3 regions of the Nocardia sp. NPDC101769 genome follow, and region 2 is predicted to be linked to each of the others. Evidence: riboswitches for the same ligand, from Rfam matches in the RefSeq annotation. Region 2 holds a riboswitch; each other region holds the start of a gene.
The links. A riboswitch is a leader RNA that binds a small molecule or an ion and turns the genes downstream of it on or off. The one in region 2 is predicted to bind magnesium.
Positions count from the first base shown of each region.

Region 1: linked by a shared signal. The riboswitch ahead of ACIRRA_RS34940 (MgtC/SapB family protein) and the one ahead of ACIRRA_RS14995 (stealth conserved region 3 domain-containing protein) in region 2 are both predicted to bind magnesium.
Region 3: linked by a shared signal. The riboswitch ahead of ACIRRA_RS03715 (hypothetical protein) and the one ahead of ACIRRA_RS14995 (stealth conserved region 3 domain-containing protein) in region 2 are both predicted to bind magnesium.

Region 1 covers NZ_JBIWMX010000030.1:39,325-43,745, reverse strand. The annotation lists gene ACIRRA_RS34950 (ArsR/SmtB family transcription factor) at 77-418, opposite strand; gene ACIRRA_RS34945 (MFS transporter) at 506-1,729, shown strand; M-box (ykoK) riboswitch at 1,802-1,977, shown strand; gene ACIRRA_RS34940 (MgtC/SapB family protein) at 2,179-2,892, shown strand; gene ACIRRA_RS34935 (hypothetical protein) at 2,944-3,066, shown strand; gene ACIRRA_RS34930 (SDR family NAD(P)-dependent oxidoreductase) at 3,068-3,832, opposite strand; gene ACIRRA_RS34925 (helix-turn-helix transcriptional regulator) at 4,168-4,421, opposite strand, start outside.
Region 2 covers NZ_JBIWMX010000007.1:262,720-267,140, reverse strand. The annotation lists gene ACIRRA_RS15000 (hypothetical protein) at 1-750, opposite strand, end outside; M-box (ykoK) riboswitch at 999-1,170, opposite strand; M-box (ykoK) riboswitch at 1,273-1,451, shown strand; gene ACIRRA_RS14995 (stealth conserved region 3 domain-containing protein) at 1,531-2,898, shown strand; gene ACIRRA_RS14990 (response regulator transcription factor) at 3,099-3,734, shown strand; gene cutA (divalent-cation tolerance protein CutA) at 3,812-4,267, opposite strand.
Region 3 covers NZ_JBIWMX010000002.1:172,389-176,809, forward strand. The annotation lists gene ACIRRA_RS03710 (MFS transporter) at 1-965, shown strand, start outside; M-box (ykoK) riboswitch at 1,262-1,431, shown strand; gene ACIRRA_RS03715 (hypothetical protein) at 1,788-2,573, shown strand; gene ACIRRA_RS03720 (ABC transporter permease) at 2,610-4,367, shown strand; gene ACIRRA_RS03725 (nitrate/sulfonate/bicarbonate ABC transporter ATP-binding protein) at 4,394-4,421, shown strand, end outside.

The sequences.
Region 1 (4,421 bases), on a different contig from region 2:
GCGGGTGCTGACCGCCCCGAGTCCGAGCGGGCACGAAACCGGCGTCGACCGGCCCGGAGTCGTCGCGACATTCGGGTTAGGCGCTCAGGGTCGCACCGCGACCGTGGGTGATGACCAGGTCGAGCAGGCCGGGGAAGCGGGCTTCGAGATCCTCGGTGCGCAGCCGGTTGAGGCGGCGGGTGCCCTCGTCGCGCTGACGGATGACGCCGGCTTCGCGCAGGGTCTTGAAGTGCCCGCTCTGGGTGGATTTGCTGATCGGCAGATCGAAGGTGGTGCAGGCCAGTTCGCCGTTCTCGGCGGCGGCCAGGCGGGTGACGATGGTGAGCCGGACGGGGTCGGCGAGGGCGGCCAGCACGGTGGTGAACCGCAGTTCGTCGCGGTCGGGGTGGACCAGTTCGGTCGCGGTTCGGCTCGCCATGGTGTCCAGACTAGTCCGCATGTTCACAAATTCCGAACATCCTGTTATGTTCGGAAATACCGAACATGTCTGTGCCGGGAGGACGCCATGACCATCGAGCAATCCACCGCAGCCGCTTCCGATCGCGCTGCCGCCCCGCAGGATTCACCGCCCGGGAGCGCTGCGCGGTTCCGGGGCACCGCCTACACGCTGTTGATCCTGTTGACGGGCACGAATGTGGCCACGCCGCTGTATCACGGTTATGCGCATCGGTTCGGGTTCTCGCCACTGGTGATGACGCTGGTGTTCGCGGTCTACATGGGGGTGCTGATTCCCGCGCTGCTGATCGCCGGTCCGGCCTCGGATGTGCTGGGGCGACGCCGGATTCTGCTGCCCGCGCTGGTGCTGGCGGCGCTGGGCACGCTGGGTTTCGCACTGGCCACCGATGTGGCGTGGTTGTTCGCGGCCCGAATCCTGCAGGGGCTGGCGGTCGGGGCGGCCTCGGGTGCGCTCACCGCCGCACTGACCGAGCTGGAGCCGCACGGTAGCCGCCGCCGGGCCGCGCTGGTGTCGGCGGTGGCCTCGGCGGGCGGTATGGGTCTGGGTCCGGTGCTGGGAGCTGTTCTGGCGCAATATCTTCCGGCTCCGTACGTGACACCGTTCATGGTGGAACTGGCGCTGCTGGTTCCGGCCGTGGTGGCGATGGCGGCGCTGCCCGAGACCGCGGTGGTCAGCCGGTGGCGGCCGCGACGGCCGAGTATCCCGGCCGGGATGGGTGCGGTCTTCGCGGCCGCGGGCACGGGCGCGTTCCTGGGTTTCGCGGTGGTCGGCGTCTTCCTCACCCTGATCCCGACCTATGCCGCGACCCTGTCGGGCAGTACGAATCTGGTGATCGGTGGTGCGGCGGCCGCGCTGCTGCCCACGGCGTGGGCGGTGGCGCAGCTGGTCGGCTACGGAAAACCCGAACGGGCCCTGGACTTCACCGGCTTCCCGCTGCTGGCGGTGGGTCTGGTGCTGCTGGCGGGCGCGGGCGCGGTCTCCTCGCTGCCGTTGCTGTTATTCGCGACCGTGCTGGCCGGGGCCGGTCACGGCCTGGTGTTCCTGTCGGGATTGACCGCGATCAATGCGGCCGCGCCTGCCGATCGTCACGCCGATGTGCTGTCGACCTATTTCGTGATGGCCTACTGCGGCAGCGGCGGCCCGGTCATCGGTGTCGGCCTGCTGGCGGGCGCGACCGGTCTGCTGGCTGCGGTGCAGATCTTCGCCGTGTCGGTGGCGGTGCTGTGTGTGGTGCGGCTGGTGGCGCGGGTCGCGGTCGAGGCGCGACGCTAGCGGCTGCACGAATGCGACGGCGCTCACGTCGGGTTGCCGATCGTGGCGGGCCGGTGTTTACTTCTGGGCGCAAGGTGCCGTCGTTAGCTGAGGCTCCTTCACGGATACAGGCCGGCGATCCCGAACGTCGAGAGACGCCCCGGATCAGGACAGGTTTCCCCGAGCTAAGGGGATGCCCCGACCGGCTCCCGCCATCCGTGGCGGGTTTACGCCGTGGAGTGCTGAAGGTCTTACGAGGGGTGGTACCCGTACCGGCGAGTTCACGCCGGTCCCACTCCCCCGGCATGCGTGCGTGTGGCGTCGAGGAGGTGGTGGTCGTGCCCGATGGACCGGAGCGCGTTCCGTTAGCCAATCGTTCACTCGGCGACACTCCTGCAATCCTCTGGCCGCTACCTGTACCCCGGTAGCGTCCGAGTCCGGAGTGCGCCGTCATGCGCTGGGAGATCGAGATGACCACGTGGGAAATGCTGCTGCGACTCGGCACGGGTGTCGGGTTGGGCGCGGTGATCGGGTTCGAGCGTCAGTTCCGGGCCCGGATGGCGGGACTGCGCACGAATTCGCTGGTCGCCGCCGGGGCGACCTTGTTCGTGCTGCTGTCCGCGCACGGCTTCAACGGTGCGTCGGCGGATCCGACTCGTGTTGCGGCGCAGATCGTTTCGGGTATCGGGTTCCTGGGCGCGGGTGTGATCCTGCGCGACGGGTTCAATATCCGCGGCCTGAACACCGCGGCGACGCTGTGGTGTGCGGCGGCGGTGGGTGCGCTCGCGGGTGCGGGCATGTATTCGACCGCGGTGGCGGGCACGGTGGCGGTGGTGGTGGTCAATACCGCGCTGCGCACGGTGGCGCGCACGGTGGATCGCCCCGGTATCGACGAGGTCGAGGTGCAGGAGGCGTTGTACGGCTTCCACGCCGACACCGACGACGCGCACGAGGCGCATGTGCGGGCACTGCTGGTGCAGTCGCTGACGCGCACCGACTTCCGGCTGGTGTCGATCTCGAGCCACGACACCTCCCCGGGCCGGGTGCAGGTGCGGGCGGAGCTGACCGGTGACCGCCGCGACGACCGGCAGATGGAGGCCGCGGTGAGCCGGTTGAGCCTGGAGCCGTCGGTGACCAGCGTCGGGTGGCGCACGGTGCCGCAGCTGGCAGCGGCCGAGGAGTGAACCTCGCGCTGCGGTCGGATACGCCGACCCCGCTCGCGGTGCCGCTGCCGGATGCGTCGGTGGGGCGCGATCGCGGGTCCGCCGGAGCTGGTGTACGGCAACGACGGTCGCGCCGACCTGCCGGTGGTGGCCGGCGAGCTGAATTTCGAGACCGCCGACCTGCGCGCCTGCTGATTCACACCATCGCCGACGGGACCACCGTGGTCAGGCCGCCATCGACGAGCAGGTCCTGACCGGTGATGTAGGACGCCTCCCCGGAGGCCAGGAACGCGACGGCGGCGGCCACCTCGTCGCTGTCGCCGACCCGCCCGAGCGCCACCCGCGCCCCCGCGGCGGCCTGCGCTGCGGCGGAGGCCTCGGCCCGGAAGGCGGGGGTGTCGATGTAGCCCGGGCTCACCGAGTTCACCCGAATCCCGCGTGGCGCCAACTCCGCCGCCAGCGTCCGCGTCAGACTCTGCACCGCCGCCTTCGTCGCCGAATACAGTGCGGCGCCGGGCGCGCCCCGATACGAGGCGAAGGAGGCGTTGAGGACGATCGCACCCCCGTCGACCAGCATCGGCAGCACCTGCCGCACGGTGAAGAACGCGGCCTTGAAATTGATCCCCACCACCCGATCGAATTCGCCGGCGGTGACCGCCGAAACCGGCTGGAACGCACCGATTCCCGCATTCACGAACACCACATCCAGCCGCCCGAACCGCTCGGACACCACCCGCGCCAGCGCCTCGAGATCCTCGGCCACGGTAGCGTCCCCGGCCACCCCGACCGCCCGCTCCCCCAGCTCGGCCACCGCGGTATCGAGCCGGTCCTTGTCACGCCCGGTGACGATCACCCACGCCCCCTCCCCGAGGAGCCGCCGCGCAGCGGCCAGCCCCATCCCACTGCTACCGCCGGTGATGAGCGCGACCTTGTCCTGGAACCGAAACCCGTTGTGTGTCATGACTTCAGCCTGCCGGGCCGCACTGTGGGTAAACAGTGCGCATCTATCGTGGGTGTGCCACCACCACCTTGCCGAGCGATGTGGCCGAACCGGGTCCAGGGCGCCGTTGCCTTCGACGATGGCCGCCAGAGTCGAGTTAGCGCTGCATGCATCACCGGAAATGTGAGCAGGGCCAACATGGCTCGGCCGTGGCCCACGAACGCGATACAGAACGTGTGCTCTGCGGGATCCACACGGCCGGAACAACATTCGAGACCATTCGGCGATTCCGATACAAAGCGACGCTCACCCGCCGGGAGCCACGCGATCAGGATCAGGGAGTCGTCACTGCCGGCTCAGGCGGGTGGGGCGAGGCGGAGACGGTGGAGCTGGTCGAGGCGGGCGGCAGTGTCGGTGCCGGCGCGGGGGTTGTAGAGGACCAGGTGGCGGTCGGATCGGTCGGCGAGGGTGAGGGTGGTGGCGTCGAAGTGGAGTTCACCGGCCTCGGGGTGTTGCAGGGCGTTGACCGCCTGCCGGGCCGGGCCGACATCGTGGCGGGACCAGAGGCGGGCGAATTCCGGGCTGCGGGAGGCGAGTTCGGTGATGACGG
Region 2 (4,421 bases):
GCCGCTGGTGTTCATGGTCGTCGAGGTATCGAGCGCCATCCAGCCCTGCTTGATCGCCCGGGGTGCGCGGGGAAAAGCGTCTGGGATGCCGAAGTATTGGTCGGTGCCGTCGGCGGCGATACGGCTGGCGTTGCGCAATCCGTTCATGATGACCTCGCGGGCCGGTGCGGGGACCGCAGTGCTCAGGTAGCGGTAGACGCTGACGACGTCCCTTGGCGTGGTGAGGGTTTCGCCCCATTCGGAGGGGTCGTTCGGTGGCCGGGTACCGGTGAGCCCGATCAAATCGATCATCCGGCTCACAATCGCGGTGCCGCCGTTGTCGCACCACAGTTGATCGGCGATGTCGTCGTCGCTGGCGGACAGCATTCGGTCGAGCATGGTCGAGGTGGCCGAATCCGCTTGCCAGACTTGTCTGTGCAGTGCGTCGATTGCAATCAGCAGTTTGACCACCGACGCGGTGTAGAACTGCTGATCGGTGTCGAGTTCGGCGAGCGTGGCGCCGGTGGCGGTGTCGATGACGTCGATGCCGACCTCGGTGCCGGGGGAGGCGTCCTGGATCGCGGACCGCATCCGCTCGGCCAGTTCCGTCGGCGGTAGGGCGGGTCGGGCCGGGCTCACGGGCGCGGCCGACGCGTCGAGGGGGGCCGCTTGGATCACGGCGAAGGCGAGCAGGCCGGTTGCGGCGCCCAGCCGCCACGGTCGGAATGAGCTTTCGCGGCGCACGACCGCGCCGGCGGGGGTTTTCCGCATCGGTAAGACTTTCGAGATTCGAAATCGGGATTCTTGTGCCGCAGGGCAGCGCGCAGGGAAGAGTCGAATCGGACTCTGCTGGCCGGCCTACCCGTGGCTGGGTGCCGGATGGCGTTGCCCTGATTCGGAAGGACTTGGATACGGACCATCGGTGGAAGTCATGGCCGTCGTCCTCACCTCCTCGGGGCCTGGGCCTGGTATGGCTGCACGGGGCACACGAGGAGTTGTCGGCGGCCCGATGCCACCGACGCGCACCCCTCTCGTCAGAGCTTCGGCACTGCACGACGTATCCCTTTGGGCGGGAAGCCACCTGGGGTTACCCCTTAATCCGGGGAAACCTGTCCTGATCCTGGGCGTCTCTCGACGTCGTCGGATCAGTGGCCTGTGTTCATACAGGAGCCTCGCCTAGCGAGGTGCTGATTGCGGCCGTCAGCTTGTCATCACTCGATGGCCGGAGTCAACCGGGCCCGGTGTGACAACGGTTACCAGGGGCAAGTGTTCGAGGCTGCGGCTATAGTCGGTGCTGCACCTCGTTAGGTGAGGCTCCTTTTCGAACACAGGCCACTGATCTCACGACGTCGAGAGACGCCCAAGCTCAGGACAGATCTTCCCGGATTAAGGGCTGATCCCAAGTGGCTTCCCGCCGGATCTCCGGCAGGGATACGTCGTTCAGTGCCGAAGCTCAACGTGTGGGGTTGCGCGCGACATCTGAAGTCTTTCGCGCAGACACTCCTTCGTGCGTTCCCTGAGACCTGTTGAGTCCGTAGGTAGGTGTGACGAATGAAGAACCTGATGACATGCGTTCCGGTGGCCGGAGGCGGCACCGAGCGGACCGCGGTGGAGAATCTGCTGCTCACTCGTGGCGTACTGCTCGCGAACAATATTCGGTTCCTGCTGATCAGGACGGCGGACGGCGAGCCCGCGCTGGCACTGGGCGAGCAGTTCCGGGGACTGGTCGCCCCGTTGTTGCGGGCCGACGGGGGCCCGGGCTCCATTGATGTCGAATTCTGGGAGTTCGGCGACGAGGAGGTGCGCTGCCCTCGCCCGAATGCGTTGACCCGCACCAGCTTTCCGGCCGCAGACCTGGAACTTGCGCAGATCCAGCGGTACGGCAGCGACTGGGTGTCCCTGGAGGGGATGTTCGAACCGCATGCGGGCGACATCGGATTCCCCATCGACATCGTGTTCTCCTGGGTCGACGGCAATGACCCGGCACTGGCCGCGCGCCGCGCCGCCGCCGCGGTCGGCGTCAGCCTCGGCGAGGGCGACGCCGCTCCGGCGCGCACCCGCCAGATCGATGAGCTGCGTTTCGCGTTGCGGTCGGTGCACGAATACGCGCCGTGGGTGCACCGGATCTTCATCGCCACAGACTCGACTCCGCCCAACTGGCTCGCCGACGATCCGAAGGTGACGATTGTCCGTGCGGCGGAACACTTCTCGGACCCGAACAGTCTGCCGACCTTCAACTCGCACGCCATCGAGACGCAGCTGCAGCACATTCCCGGGCTGAGCGAGCATTTCATCTACGCCAACGACGACATGTTCTTCGGCCGTCCCGTCGCGCCGGAGATGTTCTTCACCTCCGGGGGCATCAGCCGGTTCATCGAATCCGATCTCCGGATCGGCACCGGACCGAATACCGAGCAGCGCAGCGGATTCGAGAACGGAGCGCGGGTGAACCGGGCGCTGCTGCGGCATCGATTCGGGCACGTGATCACCCGCCACCTGGAACACGCGCCCACACCGCTGCGCCGCAGCGTACTACTGGAAATGGAGCGGGAGTTCGCCGAGGACTTCGCCAGGACACAGGCCAGCCCTTTCCGCTCGGCCACCGACATCTCCGTGACCAACTCCCTCTACCACTACTACGCCCTGCTGACCGGCCGGGCGGTCCGGCACGAAACCGCTTGGGTGCGCTACGTCGACACCACGACCTTCGACGGTCTCGACCAGCTCGGAATCCTGTCGGTTCGCCGCGACGCCGACTTCTTCTGCCTCAACGACAGCAGCTTCCCCGAGGTCGAGGAATCTCACCGCGCGTCGCGAGTGCGGTGCTTCCTCGAGCACTACTTCCCCCGGCCCGCACCGTGGGAGCGCACCGCCGCCCTGATGCCCGAACGGGCCGAGTCGGACACCGTCGCCGCATAGCCGACACGGTGGGTTCTGGACCGGATTGCGCTGTGTCGCAACCGATCCGGGATTTCGTATGCCCAATTCGAGTTATCCAATTCTCATGAGGAGAGCTAGTTCCAATGGGGCAGTCGGCTGCGGTATCCCGCATCGTCGATCGACTACCGATCATTTCGATCGGCGGTACCGGGTCTTTCGGGGGTCGGCGGGTGTTGATCGTGGAAAGCAAGAACGCCGATCTGGCGGAACTGAGCCGGGCGCTGGCATGGAAGGGCAGCTCCCGGAGAGCCGAAACCGGTGCGCGGGCTGCGGATTCGCACGAACCCGCGGATGTTGTGCTGCTCGATATCGACCGGAGGGACAGGGGCGGGCTGAATGTGGTGCGCTCGATCCGGGAGCTCAGCACCGTTCCGATCGTCGTGGCTACGGCTCGGGAGTCCGAACTCGACCCCGTGCTCACGCTGGAGGCGGGCGCCGATGACTATGTGGTGAAGCCGTATCACATCGGTGAGCTGATGGCTCGGATCGAGGCGGCCATCCGGAGCAGCGAGCTGTCCGCGCGCTCGACCGGTGCCATCGAGTACGGCCCGCTGCACATCGATGACGCATCGAGGCAGGTCAGACTCTACGAGAGGCGAATCGAGCTGACCTTCAAGGAATTCGACCTGCTGTATCTGCTGGCCTCGAACGCGGGCGCGGTGGTGCCACGTGAGCGGATCATGCAGGAGATCTGGGACAACTCCTGGTCGCGTAGGACGGTCGACACCCATGTCTGCACCATTCGAAGCAAGCTGGGGTCCAGTGACTGGGTCCTCAATGTCCGGGGTGTCGGATATCGCATGGGCATTGCGTGAGGATCGCGCCCGGTCTCCGGGTCGAGCGGTCAACTCCATGCGACGCGCCAGCTGAGGGCAGCTGGCGCGCGGGCACCCTATTCCGGTGCAGCTGTGATCTTTTCGACCCATTTCACGTAGCCGTCGATCGCCCACTCGACGGGTGTTGCGATGATCTCCGGCCCACCGGCCCATGGGTGCAGCTCGAGGATTCGCCCAGCGAGCTTGTCCCTGACCGCTGCTGCCGTCTTCAGTGTCACTCGCCATTCCTGGCCCTCGCCGAGCTGGTCCAGATGCCAGAACACCGACATCGCTGGTCCGGTCACCTCAGCGCCGGCGGCGAGACGTTCGGCCACCACCGTGCGAGCGATATTCTGTGCGTCTTCCTCGGTTGGCGTCGTCGTGGTTACCGACCACACTCGTGCCTCTGTCATATCCGCAACCCTATTGGGGCATCGGAATTCGTGACGGATGTCCGGCACCGCGTGCGCGACTCGCGTACAGCGGATCCGAGCTGCCGTAGACGATCGTTCGACGTTGTTGGACTTGGTCACATTTACCCCCCGCAGGCACCGCGAAATCCCCCAGCCGGCACCCGACGGGCCAGCTGTAGGTGTGAGGGTCGACATAATGTGGTGGCGGGCGGGTGTGGGCGTCGTTATGGTGTTTGCTGCGACGCGGGGAAGCCCCTGGATCTATAGCTGGGGG
Region 3 (4,421 bases), on a different contig from region 2:
GGCTGATCGGGCTCATGCTGGCCGCGACAGCGGTCTCGGCGCTGGCGCCGGACTTCGCGATCCTGCTCGCCGCACGTGCCGTCGCCGGCATCGCCATCGGCGGCTTCTGGGCACTGGCCGCCTCGTGCGCGGTCAGATTGGTTCCCGCGCACCACATTCCACGAGCGATATCGCTCGCATTCGGCGGTGCGACAGCGGCCAACGTGCTGGGAGTGCCTGCCGCGACGCTGATCGGCAATCTGAGCGGCTGGCGCGTCGCCTTCGCCGCACTGGCCGGATTCGGCGCGGTGGTCGCCCTCGCGCTGCGGCTGCTGCTACCGCCCCTGCCCGCCACCGAGGTGGTCCGCCCCCGCGCCCTGGCGCGGCAGTTGCGCACACCGGCCGTCCGCGCCGGAGTCATCGCCACCTTCCTTCTCGTGGGCGGGCATTGGGCGGCATTCACCTTCGTCCGGCCCATGCTGCAGGACATCTCCGGTCTGGGCGCCGCGGCAATCGGGCCCGCGCAGCTGGCCTTCGGCCTGGCGGGCGTGGCCGGAACCTTCGCGGGCGGCGCCGCCGCCGGCCGCGACCCGCGGCGCGCCCTGGTCGTCGCCGCCGCGCTGCTGGCGGCGACACTCGCGCTCTTCCCACTCATCGCGACCACACCCGTCATCGGCATCATGGCACTGCTGGTGTGGGGCACGGCATTCGGCGCGATTCCGGTCGGCGTGCAGACCTGGATCCTGCAGGCCGCCCCCGATCATCCCGAGGCCGCGACCGCGCTCAATACCGCCATGTACAACCTGGCCGTCGCCGTCGGCGCGCTCACCGGCGGCGTGATCGTCAGCTTCACATCGGTGACCGGCGTCCTCGTCACCGGCGCGCTGCTCGGCGTGACCGCCATCGCCGCGGTCGTACTCGGCGGTCGGCAACTGGCACGGCGTGCCGGTGCCCTATCAGCGGCGTCCGTCGCAGTCGAAGAATGAGAATTGTGATCGTCGGAGTCACCGCATAGCCAGGTACGGCGGGGTGGTCGACAGCGCCACCCCCCACCGGCGACGCGGGCCCCGGATGCCGCGGCCATGGACGCTGACGGTTCGCTGTGGGGCACGATCACACCGGTCGCCGTCCTCCCGCTCGAACAGGGGTCTCACCACGCCGACCAACGTCGGCGACACATCTGAAATGTGCGATCGACGGTCCGGTGCGCCGCTGTGACATAGCGCTCGCCGATATGCGAATAGCGGTTTTGACTTTTACCGAGTCTTTAACTAGGTTCCCTGTTGCACCTCGATAGGCGAGGCTCCTGCACGAACACAGGCCACTGATCTGACGACGTCGAGAGACGCCCAAGGTTAGGACAGATTTCTCCGGATCAAGGGGTAATCCAAAGTGGCTTTCCGATTCGGAACACGTCGTGCAGTGCCAAAACTCTGACGAGAGGGGTGTGCGTCCGCCTCGAGAGTTCCGGGCGACCTCCCCCCGTGCGTTGACGAATCGCGTTCTACCAGTGAGGAGGTCGGGTAGCAAGATGGCACCCGATGATGACCCGGGATCTCCGGGCCGGCCCCTCCGCCTCGGTCCGGGCCGCTAGCCAGCACACCAACACCGCGTCGATATCTCGACGCACGTAATTCTCCGATATCACGATGCCGCCCGCGCGGCACCGGACTATTCGCATGCACATTTTACGAATGAATTCGGAGATTCGCATATATGTCCGACCCGTCGGCGCCACCGTGCCGGACGGTATTCGATGCTGCCCGGAAACCGATGCGGGCAGCGATATCCCGAGGGGAAACATCCCGATGAGAATTCGCTTGCTCGCCTTCGCCACCGCGGCGATCACCACCGCCGGACTGGTCGCCCCGGCCGCCGTTTCGGCCGCGGCACCCGGATCGGACGTCCGGCTCGCCGACGCCGTGACAGTTCAGGCCGTGTCCGGCGACGCCCGGATCGTGGACCGATCGGTGGTGCTGCGCACCGACCTCGGCACGCTCCGAACCACTACCGACCAGCTGCAGATCCTCGACCCGCAGGGCGTGGTGGTGGGGGTTATCCCGCTGACCATCACGAAGCAGGACACGACGTACCCGATCGACGCCCGCATCGACGGCGACAGCGCCACCCTCACCCCGCGCCCGGATCGGGCCCGACCGGTCGGCACCGAGGAACGACGCATCGCCGCGGAGCTGTACGCCGCCGCGGAGGCGCAAGCCGAAGGCCCTGCGGCACAGCAGATCGCCGATCCCGACAGCTTCGAGGATCGGATGAATGCCGTCTTCCAGAATGTCAACAATGAGCTCACCGTGGCCCTGGCGGTGGGCACGCTGCTGGGTGCCGTCATCGGCGCGCCGCTGGGCTGCGTCCTGCTGGGCGCGGGCCAGGGTCTCGCGGTCGGCGCATTGACGTTGGGCACGTTGGCGATTCCCGGCGCCGTCACCGGCTGTCTGGAGGGCGCGGTGGCCGGGGCCGGGATAGGCGTCGTGGTTTTCAACCTGCTCGTCGGCGCACCGGCGGTGCTGGCCTCGGCCGTGCACGCCTTCAACGTCATGACCGCACCGCCCGCGGTCGCCGCCGAATCGACCAACTGAGTTGCGACGACGCCGCTCGGAGCGAGGTGAACAGCAATGACTCTTGAATTGGCAATTCCGGACCGGCCCAAGACGACTCCCGAGGTGCCGCGGGCACGCGGGCGGCTCCGAGCGGTGGACTACCTGATCATCGGCGCGGGTGTGCTGCTGATCCTGCTGGTGCTGCGGCTGTTTCGGGACATGTCGGTGCCCTGGACGCCGGATACCGGAACCGAGACCGTATCAACCGATCCCGCGAACCTACCCTATTACGCGGCCCGCACCACGCTACGTATGTTCATCGGCCTGGCGGCGTCCATCCTCTTCACACTGATCGTCGGCCAGTGGGCGGCGCGCTCGCGCCGGGCCGAGAAGGTGTTCATCCCGGCGCTCGACGTGCTGCAGTCGGTGCCGGTGCTGGCCCTGGTCTCGATCACGGTCACCGCGTTCGTGGGCCTGTTCCACGGCTCGTATCTGGGCGCGGAGGCGGCGTGCATCTTCGCCATCTTCACCGCGCAGGCCTGGAACATGACCTTCGCCTATTACCAGGCGTTGCGCAATATGCCCCGGGAGCTGGATGATTCGGCCCGCATGATGCGGCTCACCCGCTGGCAGCGGCTGTGGCAGCTGGAGGTGCCGACGGCCATGGTGCCGATGATCTGGAACGGCATGATGAGCTTCGGCGGCGCGTGGTTCATGCTCGCGGCCTCGGAGGTCATCACGGTATCCGGCCGGGACGAGGCGCTGCCCGGCATGGGTAGTTTCATCGCGGCGGCCACCTCCGAGGCCGAGGTCGGCAACCTCGTGGTGGGTGCGCTGGTCATGGTGCTCACCATCGTCTTGGTGAACGTGGTGTTCTGGCGGCCGCTCACGGCGTGGTCGGAGCGATTCCGGGTGGAGCACACCGAAAGTGCACAGGCCCCACGGAGTCTCGTGCTCGACCTGCTGCGGCGCAGCACGGTCCCGGGTCGGCTGGCTCGGGTGCTACGGCCGGTCGGCGAGCGGGTCGATCGCCTCATGCGCGTCTTCGGGCGCAGCACCCGTTCCGCCTACGACGAGCGCGCGGGCAGCCGCATCGGCGATGTGCTCTTCTTCGGACTGCTCTTCGCCGCGCTCGCCTGGAGCACCTGGGCACTCGCCTCCTACTTCGAAAGAACCGTGGGACTGGCCGAATTCGGGCCGACCTCGCTCATGGGGCTGGCCAGCCTCGGCCGCGTGATAGTGCTGCTGGTGGTCTCCACCATCGTGTGGGTGCCGGTCGGCGTGTGGATCGGGATGAATCCGCGCATCTGCCGGTTCGCTCAGCCGGTGGTGCAGGTACTGGCCAGTTTCCCGGCCCAGTTCTTGTTCATCTTCGTCATCGCGGCGCTCACCTACACCGGCATCTCACTGAATATCGGCGGCATCGCGCTGATGGCACTGGGTGCGCAGTGGTACGTGCTGTTCAATGTGATCGCGGCGGCCGGGCAGATCCCGACGGACCTGCGCGAGGCCATGGACGATCTCGGCGTGCACGGCGTGCAGCGCTGGAAGTCGTTGATACTGCCCGCGATCGCCCCCGGATATGTGGTCGGCGCGATCACCGCGTTCGGCGGCGCGTGGAACGCCACCCTGGTCGGCGAGGTCGTGGAGGCCGGGAACACCCATATGGAGGCCTACGGCCTGGGCGCGTACATCACCAATGCCACCACCGACGACGTCTTCGCCAAGGTGCTGCTCGGCACCGTGGTGATGAGCGTGGTCACGGTGGCCATCAACCGCCTGTTGTGGCGACGCCTGCAGCGCACCGCCGAACGGCGATTCTCGCTGAGCTGAAACATTTTTCGAAAGGAGGACACACCGTGTCGACCCCCATCATCACCGTCGATC